3 regions of the Mesorhizobium sp. M0802 genome follow, and region 1 is predicted to be linked to each of the others. Evidence: predicted binding sites of a transcription regulator. Region 1 holds the regulator's gene; each other region holds the start of a gene.

Region 1 (4,178 bases):
TCATTTCAGGCGTCGTGGTTGCCGCCGAGCGCAGCTTCATCATGCTGGCGGTCATGCTTGTCGCCGTGCTGTTTGATCGCGCCGCACTCACCATGCGCAATCTGGCGATCTCCGCCATTGCCGTCATCCTGGTGTCGCCGCACGAGGTGGTCGGTCCCAGCTTCCAGATGTCGTTTGCCGCCACCGCCGCCCTTGTCGGCGCCTATGCCGGCTGGGCCGATTACCGCGCCGACAAGGTGAGAACGCCGCCGGCAAAGCGCTCCTTCGTCGGCTTCCTGTCGCGAAAATTCGCGCTGGCCATGGGCGGCCTCGCCATGACCTCGATCATCGCCGGCAGTGCAACCTTGCTGTTCGCCATCTGGCATTTTCAGCGTGTGTCGCCGCTCAGCCTGATCGCCAATCTGGCCGTGATGCCGATTGTTTCGTTGATCGTCATGCCCTTTGCCGTGCTCAGCGCACTGGCGATGCCGTTCGGCGCCGACGGGCCGTTCCTCTATGTGATGGGCAAGGGTCTGATGGCGATGATCGCTATATCGGCCTGGATTTCCGAGCGCTCGCCGGTCGACGCCGTCGGGCTGATCTCCATTCGCTCGGTGCTGTTGGTGGCGGTCGCCCTCGTCATCGCCACCATGGCCACCACCTGGCTCAGGTTGGCGGCCGTGCCTTTCGCGCTGGCCGGCCTGTTGACGGTGCCGCAGGTGCTTACGCCCGACGTGCTCATATCCGAGGATGCGCATCTGGTGGCCATGCCGATCGGTGGCGGCGAACTCGCCCTCAACCGCGAACGCTCCAACGAATTCACCACGGACAATTGGAAACGGGCGCTGCGGGCCGAAACCATTATCCCACCTGAGATTTTCGAGGCAACAGATACGCGGTTCGATCTCGATCCGCTCGATCTGCCGCCCGGCTCGCCCTTCTATTGCACCGGCGATCTCTGTATCGCCCGGCACCCTTCCGGAGCCATTGTAGCGCTTGCGAAAGACCGCAAGACGGCGCGGCCGGCCTGTGCCTTCGCGAGCCTGATCGTCATCGATGACGCCACCGCTTACAATCCGTGCCGCGACCCGCTGGTGCTGGTCGTGACGAAGAAACAGCTGGCCCGCGACGGCAGCGCCGCCGTCTTCTTCGATCCGCAATCGGCAGCTGCAGCGCCAACCATCCGCTTCGCCGTCGACAAGCCGTATCGCCCCTGGCACGAGCAACGCCGCTTCTCCCGCGAAGCGCGCGGCCTGCCGCCTTACAACCAGCGTGAAAAGTACAAACCCAAGCCGGCTCAGTAGCGCCGGATCAATCCGACAAGCTTGCCCTGCACCTTCACCCTGTCCGGTCCAAAAATGCGGGTCTCGTAGGCCGGGTTGGCGGCTTCCAGGGCGATCGAGGCGCCCTTGCGGCGGAAGCGTTTCAGGGTCGCTTCCTCATCGTCGACCAACGCCACCACGATCTCGCCGGGGCTGGCTGTGTCGGCATTGCGGATGATGACCGTGTCGCCATCGAAAATGCCGGCCTCGATCATCGAATCGCCCTTGACCTCGAGCGCGTAGTGTTCACCGCCCATGATCATGTCGGGCGGCACCGAGATCGAATGGGTCTGATGCTGGATGGCGTCGATCGGCACACCGGCAGCAATGCGTCCCATCACCGGGATCGACACCGCCGAAACGGCGTCGTCATTGCCGGCCGACATCGAACGCGACGGCGAGCCCGGCTTGATCTGGCGACCGATACCGCCTTGGCCCATCGCGCCTTGTCCTTGGCCGCCTTGCCCTTGGCCGGTTTGACCAAGACTGCCCTGAATGACGCTCGGCGAAAACTTCCTCGCCGCATTGAGGCCTGGTGCGATCGAGTCGGGCAGCCGCAGCACTTCCAGCGCGCGCGCCCGGTTCGGCAGCCGGCGAATGAAACCGCGCTCCTCAAGCGCCGTGATCAGGCGGTGGATGCCGGACTTGGAGGCGAGGTCAAGCGCTTCCTTCATCTCATCGAAGGACGGCGGGATTCCGCTCTCCTTCAGGCGTTCATGGATGAACATCAGAAGCTCATGTTGTTTGCGCGTCAGCATCGCGGCCCCCAGGGGTTCTGAAACCAGAATCAGAAAAAACAAACCCAGAACAAACACTATCTGTTCCAGTTGTGTTCCGCAACCTTTTAAAGTTTAATGAATGTGTTGACGTTTTGTTCAGCGTGACGTTCGGCACCGCGAGCGGCGCTCGTAGTCGTTGGCCGGCAACGGGGTGAAACGAAGACAAAGTGCCCTGCGTCGTCGGCTACGATCGCCGCTTCCTTTTCGGACGGGGCTGCGCAGCATCCGCGCCGGGTTCACTCTGGGCATAGACCTGCAGCGTGTAGCCGATGTGAGCGGTCATCAGAGTTTTCGCACGTTCGACGTCGCGATCGAGGGCCGCTTCCATCAGGGCGGTATGGTGTTCGATCGCCACGGCGTCGCGCAGGGCCGCCACGGCCTTCCGGTGGCCATCCGTGCGGCCGGCGGCGGCGCGCAGCGTCGGGGCCAGACCCAGAAAGCGGTGATGGCGATGCAATTGGTCGGAAATCGTCGCATTGAAGCGCAGCAGCCAGCTGGATGTCGCGGCACTGAGCAGCGCCGCATGGAAGGCATCGTGTTTTTCGTACCACGCGTCGACCGCATCATCCGATGGATCGTCGAGAACAGACCCGCACCGTGAGAGACGATAGTGGGCGGCAACGACCGCGTCTTCCCACTCACGGTCGCCCTCCTCGATCGATTCCACCAGCAGGGGCAGTTCGACCACCAGCCGCGCACGCGCCAAATCCTCGAGCTCCGCCCGAGAGACGGGAGCGACCGCAAACCCGCGGTTGCTGATGGCGGTCACAAGCCGTTCCGCCTCCAGCCGCGACAGCGCCTCGCGCAACGGCGTCCAGCCGATGCCGTAGGTGTTGCGCAGCGTGCTCAGCTTCAACGGCGCGGCAGGCGCCAGCCGGGTCGCAAGAATATCGCGCCTGAGCAGGCGATAGGCCGCTTCCGTCTTCGAGGTCTGCTCGTCATCCAGCATCGTGATCCATCAGACATAAACGCTCGGCGGATCATTATATATCAAAGCCTTTCAATGGGTGAATTATATATAATGTTTGACAGTTCAAGGGCGACCACTCAAGATCGCCGGCATGTTTGGGCGGCAGGCTCCGCCGCGCGCGTTTGTCCATGGAGGGGCGCCGGATCATGAGCACGACACCCGATCTCGCTACAATCGAAGCAATGGATGCCGCCGATCCGCTGCGCTCCATGCGCGAACGCTTTGTCTTGCCGCAAGGCGTGATTTATCTCGACGGCAATTCCCTGGGCGCCGCGTCAGCGGTCGTCTTCAGCGAACTGCAGCAGGCCGCCACGCAGGAATGGGCGCACGACCTCATTCGCGCCTGGAACACCGCCGGCTGGTTCAACATGCCGGTGGAACTCGGAGATCAGCTCGGGCGACTGATCGGCGCGGCTGATGGGCAGACGGTGGTCTGCGACACAACCTCGATCAACATCTACAAGCTGCTGCACGCAGCGCTCGGCATGCGGCCGGATCGGTCGGTCATCGTTGCCGAGGGCGACAGTTTCCCGACCGACCTCTACATGGCCGAAGGCGTCGCCTCGACCCGGCCGGGAACGCGGCTGCGGCTGGAGGGCGTCGACGCGGCCGCAATCGAGGAGCTGATCGACGACAGCGTTGCCGTCATCCTGGTCAACCACGTCAACTACAAATCCGGCCAGTTGCGCGACATGGCGGCGCTGACGCGCAAGGCACATGACGCCGGCGCGCTGATCATCTGGGATCTCTGCCACACGGCCGGCGCCTTGCCGGTCGAACTTGACCGTGCCAATGCCGATTTCGCCGTCGGCTGCACCTACAAATACCTCAATGGCGGCCCGGGCTCGCCAGCCTTCATCTACGCGGCCGAGCGCCACCATGACGATGCCCACCAGCCGCTCAGCGGCTGGTGGGGCCATGCGCGGCCCTTTGCCTTCGAGCAGGGCTTTGCCGTCGGCAGCGGCATTCGCCGCTTCCTGTGCGGAACGCAGCCGGTGCTGTCGATGCGGGCGCTCAAGGGCGCGCTCGATATCTGGAACGACGTCGATATGGCGGCGGTGCGCAGAAAAAGCATCGCGCTGACCGACCTGTTTATCCAGCTCGTCGAAGCCAGATGCGGCGCCTACG
Region 2 (4,178 bases), 220 kb from region 1:
TCTTCAAGCTCCGGCCGCCGGTCAGTTCGAGGATTTTGCCCAACAGGAACGGCGTCACCGCCTTTCCGGTCACATTCTGCACTTCCGCCGCCTTCTGCGCGGCCTCGATATAGCCGGCCATCTCGTCGGCCGGGATTTCATCGTCCTGCGGCACCGGGTTGGCGATCAGCATGCCGCCGACCAGGCCAAGTGCCGCCCTGGTCTTGTAGAAATGCGCGATCTCTTCCGGTCTGTGCAGGGTCAGCGGCGCGCGGAACGGCGAATGCCGCGACCAGAAGGCCGGCATCGTCTCGCAGCCATGGCCAATCACCGGCACGCCGCGCGTCTCCAGCACTTCCAGCGTCTTTTCGATGTCGAGGATCGCCTTGGCGCCGGCCGAGACGACGATGACCGGCGTGCGCGCCAACTCGTCGAGATCGGCCGAGATGTCGAAGCTCTTTTCCGCGCCCTTGTGGACGCCGCCAATGCCGCCGGTGGCGAACACCTTTATCCCGACCATGTCGGCCGCGATCATGGTGGCGGCGACCGTGGTGCCGCCGGTGCGGCCTTGCGCGACTGCAAAGCCGAGATCGGCGCGCGACAGCTTCATGGCATCGCCGGTCATGGCCAGCGACTCGCGCTCGCCGTCGGACAGTCCGATCTTGATGCGGCCGGCGACCACGGCGATCGTCGCCGGCACCGCGCCATTGCCCAGGATGATCTTTTCGACATTGGCGGCCATGGCGCCATTGTCGGGGTAAGGCATGCCATGGGTGATGATGGTGCTCTCCAGCGCCACGACCGGGCGGCCAGCGGCGAGCGCCTCGGCCACGGGCGCGTGGAGGTCGATCAAGGGGCGGGCGCTTTGCGGTGTCATGATGGTCTCCGATCCGGAGATCCGCGCGTCCGCTTGGACGTCGCGCTCCGGCAATGGCAATTGGCCGCCCTCATGCCATTTCCTGCGCGTCGGGCACAAGAGCCAGTGCCTCGGTGAAGGTCGCGGCGGTGAAGGCCGGCACGGCATCCGAACTTTCGATGGCGAGCGTCGCCGCGGCAACGCCTTCGCGGAGGGCCTGGCGCAATGCCAGGCCGCGCAGCAGGGCAGCGATGGTGGCGCCGGCCAGCGCGTCGCCGGCGCCGGTGACGTCGGCGACTTTTCTCGGCGCCGGCGGCAGGATAGAGAAGGCGCCGGCTTCGTCGAATCCCAGCACCGGGCCGTCGCCCGCCGTCACCACGCCACTGGTGAGGCCGCTGCAGCGCAGTCCGTCGACGGTCTCGCGCTCGGTGGCATTGGCATCGACGCCGGCCAGCACCATGGCCTCGCGCCGGTTCATGAAGACCTGCGCGAGTTCCTTCAGCACCGGTATCAGCCGCACCACCTTGGCCGGCGAAATGGCGATGGCGAACACCGGCTTGCCGGCGGCGAGCCCCACCAGCCGCTCCAGCGCCGTTGATGGCAGATTGGCGTCGCAGAGCACCGCATCGGCCTCGGCGACCACCTCGCGCACCTTGGAGCGGCGGATCTGCTTGGGGAACGCCAAATCGTAGAGCGCCATGTCGGCAAAGCCGGTGATCAGCTCGCCGTCGCGATCGATCAGCGCCGTGTAGCTCGGCGTCGTGCGGTCGAGGAAAACCGCCGACAGGTCGGCAATGCCGGAGTCGGCGATGGCGCGCGCAACCGTCTCGGCCGAGGCATCGCCGCCGCGCACCGACAAAAGCGAGGCCGAGACGCCGCGCCGCACCAGGCTGCGCAGCGCGTTGAATACGCCGCCGCCGACATCCTCGCGCATCGTGCCGGGGTTGGACGCCGCGGGCACGTACGTACCCGACACCTGGCCGCGGCGATCGATATGGGCGCCGCCCACCGCCAGTATCTTTGCTGATTTCACCATGCCGGCGATATGACCTTTGTTATTCGAGCCGCACAAGCGCTACGCTGTGCGGCGGAGCTTCGCAGGCGAGCCGGCGATTCGGCCGATCGAAACAGCCGGAGCGTCTGGCCCAATGGTGGATACATCCGGAAACGAAGGCGTGAGACAAAAAAAGAACAAATCCGGATAAAGATTGCTTTTCAGATATTTGACCCCTCTTGCCAAACGAGAACAAAAGTAGTACAAAATGGGCAGGGATTACGGATTGTCCGGCCTTCATTGACGACCAACGGGTGATGTATCATGGCTCAGAATTCTTTGCGGCTTGTAGAGGACAAAGCGGTGGACAAATCAAAGGCTCTGGACGCGGCGCTGTCGCAAATCGAGCGCGCCTTCGGCAAGGGCTCGATCATGCGGCTTGGCGCCAACGAGCAGGTCGTCGAGATCGAAACCGTGCCGACCGGATCGCTGGGCCTCGACATCGCGCTTGGCGTCGGCGGCCTGCCGCGCGGCCGCATCGTCGAGATCTACGGGCCGGAAAGCTCGGGCAAGACGACACTGGCGCTGCACACAGTTGCCGAAGCCCAGAAGAAAGGCGGTATCTGCGCCTTCGTCGATGCCGAGCACGCACTCGATCCGGTCTATGCCCGCAAGCTCGGCGTCGATCTGGAAAACCTCTTGATCTCGCAGCCGGACACCGGCGAGCAGGCGCTGGAAATATGCGACACGCTGGTGCGTTCAGGCGCCATCGACGTGCTGGTCGTCGATTCGGTGGCGGCGCTGACGCCACGCGCCGAAATCGAAGGCGAGATGGGCGATTCTCTGCCCGGTCTTCAGGCGCGTCTGATGAGCCAGGCGCTGCGCAAGCTGACCGCCTCGATCTCGCGCTCCAACACCATGGTCATCTTCATCAACCAGATCCGCATGAAGATCGGCGTCATGTTCGGTTCGCCCGAAACCACGACCGGCGGCAACGCGCTGAAATTCTACGCTTCGGTGCGCCTCGACATCCGCCGCATCGGCTCGGTCAAGGACCGCGACGAGGTCGTCGGCAACCAGACCCGCGTCAAGGTCGTCAAGAACAAGCTGGCGCCGCCCTTCAAGGTGGTCGAGTTCGACATCATGTATGGCGAGGGCGTCTCCAAGACCGGCGAACTGGTCGATCTCGGCGTCAAGGCCGGCGTGGTCGAGAAGTCCGGCGCCTGGTTCTCCTACAATTCGCAGCGTCTCGGCCAAGGTCGCGAAAACGCCAAACTGTTCCTGCGCGACAATCCCGACACGGCGCGTGAGATCGAACTTGCGCTGCGGCAGAATGCCGGGCTGATCGCCGAGAAATTTCTTGAAAATGGCGGCCCCGAGCGCGGCGAAAGCGACGACGGCTTCGAGGAAGAATCCGGCGCCATGTAGGGCACGGCCAGAGTTCGGCCATAAAAATCCAGTCTATTATCCGATGCTTAAGTAACCGAGTTCTTTAGTATTGCGTTTCAAACCGCCGGCCTTCGCGCCGGCGGTTTTCGTTTTTGGGCAGCGTGAAGCCGGCTTGGCAGTTGCCGGGATGGCCCAATTCCGTGTTTCTGGACAGGGTGGGGCGTGCCCGCTAAAAGGCCAAGTCAATCTTCTAAAAAGCAGAGACCAGTGTCCGCCGGCCGTGCCGGCGGTTTTCGCGAAAAGGCAGCAGTCATGAGTGGCGTGAACGAGATCCGGTCGACATTCCTCGACTATTTCCGCAAGGAGGGCCACGAGGTCGAGGCCTCGAGCCCGCTGGTGCCGCGCAACGACCCGACGCTGATGTTCACCAATGCCGGCATGGTGCAGTTCAAGAACGTCTTTACCGGCCTGGAGAAGCGGTCCTATTCGCGCGCCACCACCGCGCAGAAAAGCGTCCGCGCCGGCGGCAAGCACAACGACCTCGACAATGTCGGCTACACCGCGCGCCACCTGACTTTTTTCGAAATGCTCGGCAATTTCTCCTTCGGCGACTATTTCAAGGAGCGCGCCATCGAACTGGCCTGGAACCTGATTACCAAGGAGTTCGGGCTGAACAAGGACAAGCTGCTGGTCACCGTCTATCACACCGATGACGAGGCGGCCGGCTTCTGGAAGAAGATCGCCGGTTTCTCCGACGACCGCATCATCCGCATCCCGACCTCCGACAATTTCTGGGCGATGGGCGACACCGGACCGTGCGGGCCGTGCTCGGAAATCTTCATCGACCGTGGCGAGCACATCTGGGGCGGCCCTCCCGGCAGCCCGGAGGAGGACGGCGACCGCTTCCTTGAATTCTGGAACCTGGTGTTCATGCAATATGAGCAGGTCACCAAGGATGAG
Region 3 (4,178 bases), on a different contig from region 1:
ATTGGGGACAACCGTGGCCTGCAGGATGGCGATGCGCGCACCTGCCGCCTGCAGGTGCGCGTTGACGGCGTCGCGCACCTTGTCGTTTGGCCATGCCTTGGCGAGGTCGACATGCGCCACCTGGGCGGTCGCATGCACGCCGGCGTCGGTGCGGCCGGCGGCGCGTATCCGCACCGCCTCACCGCAAAATTTCTCGATCGCCTGCTCTATCGCCTGCTGCACCGAAGGCTGATCCGCCTGGTGTTGCCAGCCGGCGAAGAGGCTGCCGTCATATTCGATATCGAGACGAAAACGCGGCATACACCCTTCGTTCAGGCGGCGAGTGCGGTAAAGGCCTGGGCGTAGACCAGTTTGCCTTTTTCGGGTGCGTCACCCCAGGCCAGCGCCTGCAGCGCTTCGCCCTGATATTCGCTCTCGAACTTTTCGGCGCGCGCATGGCTGTAGCCGAAGCGGCCGTAATAGGCCGGATCGCCCAACACAACGGCGAGCGTCTCGCCGCCATCCCTGAGGCGGATATGCGCCTCGCGGATCAGCGCACCGCCAATGCCCGAGCCGTGGAACGAAGGTTCCACCGCCAACGGCGCCAGCGCCACGGCTGCAAACTGCTTGCCGCCGTTCTGGACGAACAGCCTGGAAAACAGGATGTGGCCGACCACCTGGCCGTCTTCTTCCGCCACCAGTTCGACAACGGCGTCGCCGCCGGTGACCAGAGCGTCGACCAGCCCGGCCTCCGCCTGCTGGCCGAATGCGTGTTCCTCGACCAGGCGTATGGCCTCGCGGTCCCGCGGCGTCGCGCCGCGTATCGACATCATGCTCATGAGAACTTCATTCCTTTTTCGATCTTGGCCCCGCGCAGAAACTCCTGCGCGGCAGCGGGCTTTCCGCCCGCCCGTTGAACTTCGACCAGCCTGACCGCGCCCGACCCGCAGGCGACCGTCAGCCGGTCATCGAGAATTCCTCCCGACTCGCCCATGCTTTCAGAAAGCGTGCCTTCCAAAAGCGTCGAGCGAAGCAGTTTCAGCCGTTCCGTGCGGCCGCCGATGTCGGCCTCGCACCAGGCGCCGGGAAATGGCGACAGGCCGCGAATGTGATTGTGGACCTCCGCAGCCGGGCGCGTCCAGTCCAGACGTGTCTCCGACTTATCGATTTTCCTGGCGTAGGTCACCCCGTCAGCCGCCTGCAAAGTCGATGCCAGGGTATTTGTCTCCAATCGGGACAGCGCTTCCACCATCAGCGTGGCAGCAATATTCATCAAGCGGTCGTGCAGATCGCCGGCCGTCATGTCGGGCTCTATGGCGCATTTTTCAACCAGTGCCACCGGACCGGTGTCCAGGCCCTCTTCCATGCGCATCACCATCATGCCGGTTTCGACGTCGCCGGCCATAATGGCTCGCTGGATGGGAGCTGCACCACGCCAACGCGGCAAAAGCGAGGCGTGGCCATTGAGGCAGCCGAGGCGCGGAGCCTCCAGAATAGCCTTCGGCAACAGCAAACCATACGCGACGACGACTGCGACATCGGCACGCAACGCATGGAAAGCAGCTTGCTCGCCCTCGCCCTTCAGCGACAGCGGCGTGCGCACTTCGATGCCCAGCCGCTCAGCCTCGCGCTGCACCGGCGACGGTGTGAGCTCCAGACCGCGGCGGCCGGCGGCGCGCGGCGGCTGGGTGTAGACGGCTGCTATCTCGTGCTCGGCCTCGGCAATCGCGCGCAGCACCGGCACCGAAAACTCTGGCGTGCCCATGAAGATGACGCGAAGCGGCATCTTCCCTATCCCACCAGCTTGCCCGGCGCCTTGTCCTTGGCGAGCTTCTTGAACTTCTTGACCACCATGTCGCGCTTCAGCTTCGAGATGTGGTCGATGAACAGCACACCGTTGAGATGGTCGATCTCGTGCTGCAGGCAGGTCGCCATCAGGCCTTCGGCCTCGATCTCCTGCAGCTTGCCGTCGCGGTCGAGATATTTCACGCGCACCGAGGCGGGACGCTCGACCTCGGCGTAATAGTCCGGGATCGACAGGCAGCCTTCCTCGTAGACCGAGCGAGCGTCGGCGCTTTCGAGGATTTCGGGATTGATGAAGACATGCGGCGCCGGCGGCTCGTCTTCCTTGGCGAGGTCGATGACCAGCATGCGCAGCGGCTCGCCGATCTGGATTGCGGCCAAGCCGATGCCCGGCGCATCATACATCGTCGCCAGCATGTCGTCAGCCAGTTTGCGCAAAGGCGCGTCGACGCGTTCGACCGGTTTGGAAACCTGGCGCAGGATAGGATCGGGAAGGATGATGAGCGGCTTGATCGACATGGCGCCTCACCTAAAACGTCGCAGGAGAAGCGTCAACCGGTGCGAATCGGTCTCGTTCACGTTTTGATCTGTGCCAGGTCTGCGAATCGGCTATGCTGGCGGGATGAACGACCTGAGCACCATCCTTTCCGAACCCGTTGCCCGGCTTGGCGCTACGACGATCACGCTCGGCCATGCACTGGCCATCGGCGCGCTGGTGTTTCTCGGCCTGTTCCTGGCGCTTGTCGTGGCGCTGTGGCGATCGGCCAAGGCGCGCACCATCGCCGCGGCGGAAGCTGCCGACCACGCCCGCGACGCCGAGGCGCGGATGGCCGGCATTTTGCAAAGCCAGGCCGAGATGCAGGGCCGCATGGGCGCCATCGCCGACGTGTTCGGCGCAAGGCAGGCCGAACTCAACCAGTCGATCGGCCAGCGCCTCGACGCCATGACCGGCAGGCTCGGTCAAACCATGACCGAACAGACCAAATCGACGCATGAGAGCCTCGCCAAACTGCAGGAACGGCTGGCGGTCATCGACACCGCGCAAGGCAACATTCAGTCGCTGGCCGGCCAGGTCGTGCAATTGCAGGCGATCCTGTCCAACAAGCAGACGCGCGGCGCCTTCGGCCAGTCGCGCATGGAGGCGATCGTCGCCGACGGCCTTCCGATGGGCGCCTACGAGTTCCAGGCAACGCTGTCAAACGGCAGCCGTCCCGACTGCCTGGTCAGGATGCCGAACGGTGCGCCGCAGCTTGCCATCGACGCCAAGTTTCCGCTGGAAGCCTGGAACGCCATCCGCGCCGCCGATGGCGCCGAACAACAGAAGATCGCGGCCCAGGCTTTCCGCCGCGACATCGAAATTCACGTCCGCGATATCTCGGAAAAATACCTGATCCAGGGCGAGACGCAGGACACCGCCTTCATGTTCGTGCCGTCGGAATCGGTGTTCGCCGAAATCCACGAGAATTTTGACGCCGTGGTCCAGAAGGCGCACCGGGCGCGTGTCATCATCGTCTCGCCGTCGCTTTTGATGCTGTCGATCCAGGTCATCCAGGCCATCCTCAAGGACGCCCGCATGCGCGAACAGGCGCATCTGATCCAGGGCGAGGTGATCCGGCTGATGGAAGACGTCGCGCGCGTCGACGAACGCGTGCGCCGGTTGCAGACGCATTTTGGCCAGTCGGCCAAGGATATCGACGAGATACTGGTGTCGACGTCGAAGGTGACCAAGCGCGGCCAAAAGATCGAAGCGCTGGAGTTTGGCGAAAGCGAAGCCGAAGTGCGCGGTGGCGGACCCGCCAAGGCCGAAGCCGGGGTGCGGGTGGCGGATTCCAAGACGGGGCAGCTCAGGCTGCGTGTCGTCGAAGGCGACGATTAAAGCGCGTCGCGCTGAACGGATTCATACGACGCGCTTTAAAAGTCTTTGTTTTAATGCATGTCGTTGTCCCAGAACCGCGGCACACTTCTGGGCGCCATGCATTAGACCGTAGCCACGATCACGTGCGCCTGGATCTTGGCCGCAACCTCGCCGCTGCCGTGTCTGGCTGCAATCACGGACGCGGCGTGATCGGTTGCGGCTTCCAGTTTTCCTCTAGCCTCGATTTCGTTGCGAAGCGGAGTTCCCTGGCAATAGGCAACCGCCGGAAGGCGCGGCGAGGAGGCACGGCTTTGTTCGGCCCTCGTGTCGATCACCACACGGGAGAAACCTGCGGCTTCCAACTCGCCGCGGATCAATGCAATGTCATTGTAGCCGTGCGGCGTGCGGGCGAGAAAGCGGGGCGGATCGTTGGGAAAAATCTCCGCAAGAGCATTCGTCACATCATTGGCGAATACATTCTCTTCGATGCGATCCCACACGTTGAACAGGAAATGGCCGCCGGTCTTCAGGACCCGCTTTG

Evidence for each region. The regulator LexA, encoded in region 1, represses DNA repair genes until DNA is damaged. The targets are predictions, from matches to a motif close to TGTTCNNNNTGTGTTCNG.
Region 2: recA (recombinase RecA) is a predicted target of LexA. The motif match lies at 2,078-2,095, and genes of this name have one in related genera.
Region 3: NKI10_RS22720 (DNA recombination protein RmuC) is a predicted target of LexA. The motif match lies at 2,355-2,372, and genes of this name have one in related genera.

The regions. Positions count from the first base shown of each region.
Region 1 covers NZ_JAMYOY010000005.1:252,649-256,826, forward strand. Annotated here, with positions in the region: gene NKI10_RS11010 (ComEC/Rec2 family competence protein) at 1-1,283, shown strand, start outside; gene lexA (transcriptional repressor LexA) at 1,277-2,059, opposite strand; gene NKI10_RS11020 (GntR family transcriptional regulator) at 2,265-3,029, opposite strand; gene kynU (kynureninase) at 3,197-4,178, shown strand, end outside.
Region 2 covers NZ_JAMYOY010000005.1:30,009-34,186, forward strand. Annotated here, with positions in the region: gene NKI10_RS09855 (pseudouridine-5'-phosphate glycosidase) at 1-856, opposite strand, end outside; gene NKI10_RS09860 (carbohydrate kinase family protein) at 927-1,871, opposite strand; gene recA (recombinase RecA) at 2,154-3,257, shown strand; gene alaS (alanine--tRNA ligase) at 3,531-4,178, shown strand, end outside.
Region 3 covers NZ_JAMYOY010000017.1:119,999-124,176, reverse strand. Annotated here, with positions in the region: gene truA (tRNA pseudouridine(38-40) synthase TruA) at 1-300, opposite strand, end outside; gene NKI10_RS22735 (GNAT family N-acetyltransferase) at 312-818, opposite strand; gene fmt (methionyl-tRNA formyltransferase) at 815-1,765, opposite strand; gene def (peptide deformylase) at 1,771-2,301, opposite strand; gene NKI10_RS22720 (DNA recombination protein RmuC) at 2,405-3,658, shown strand; gene NKI10_RS22715 (class I SAM-dependent methyltransferase) at 3,760-4,178, opposite strand, start outside.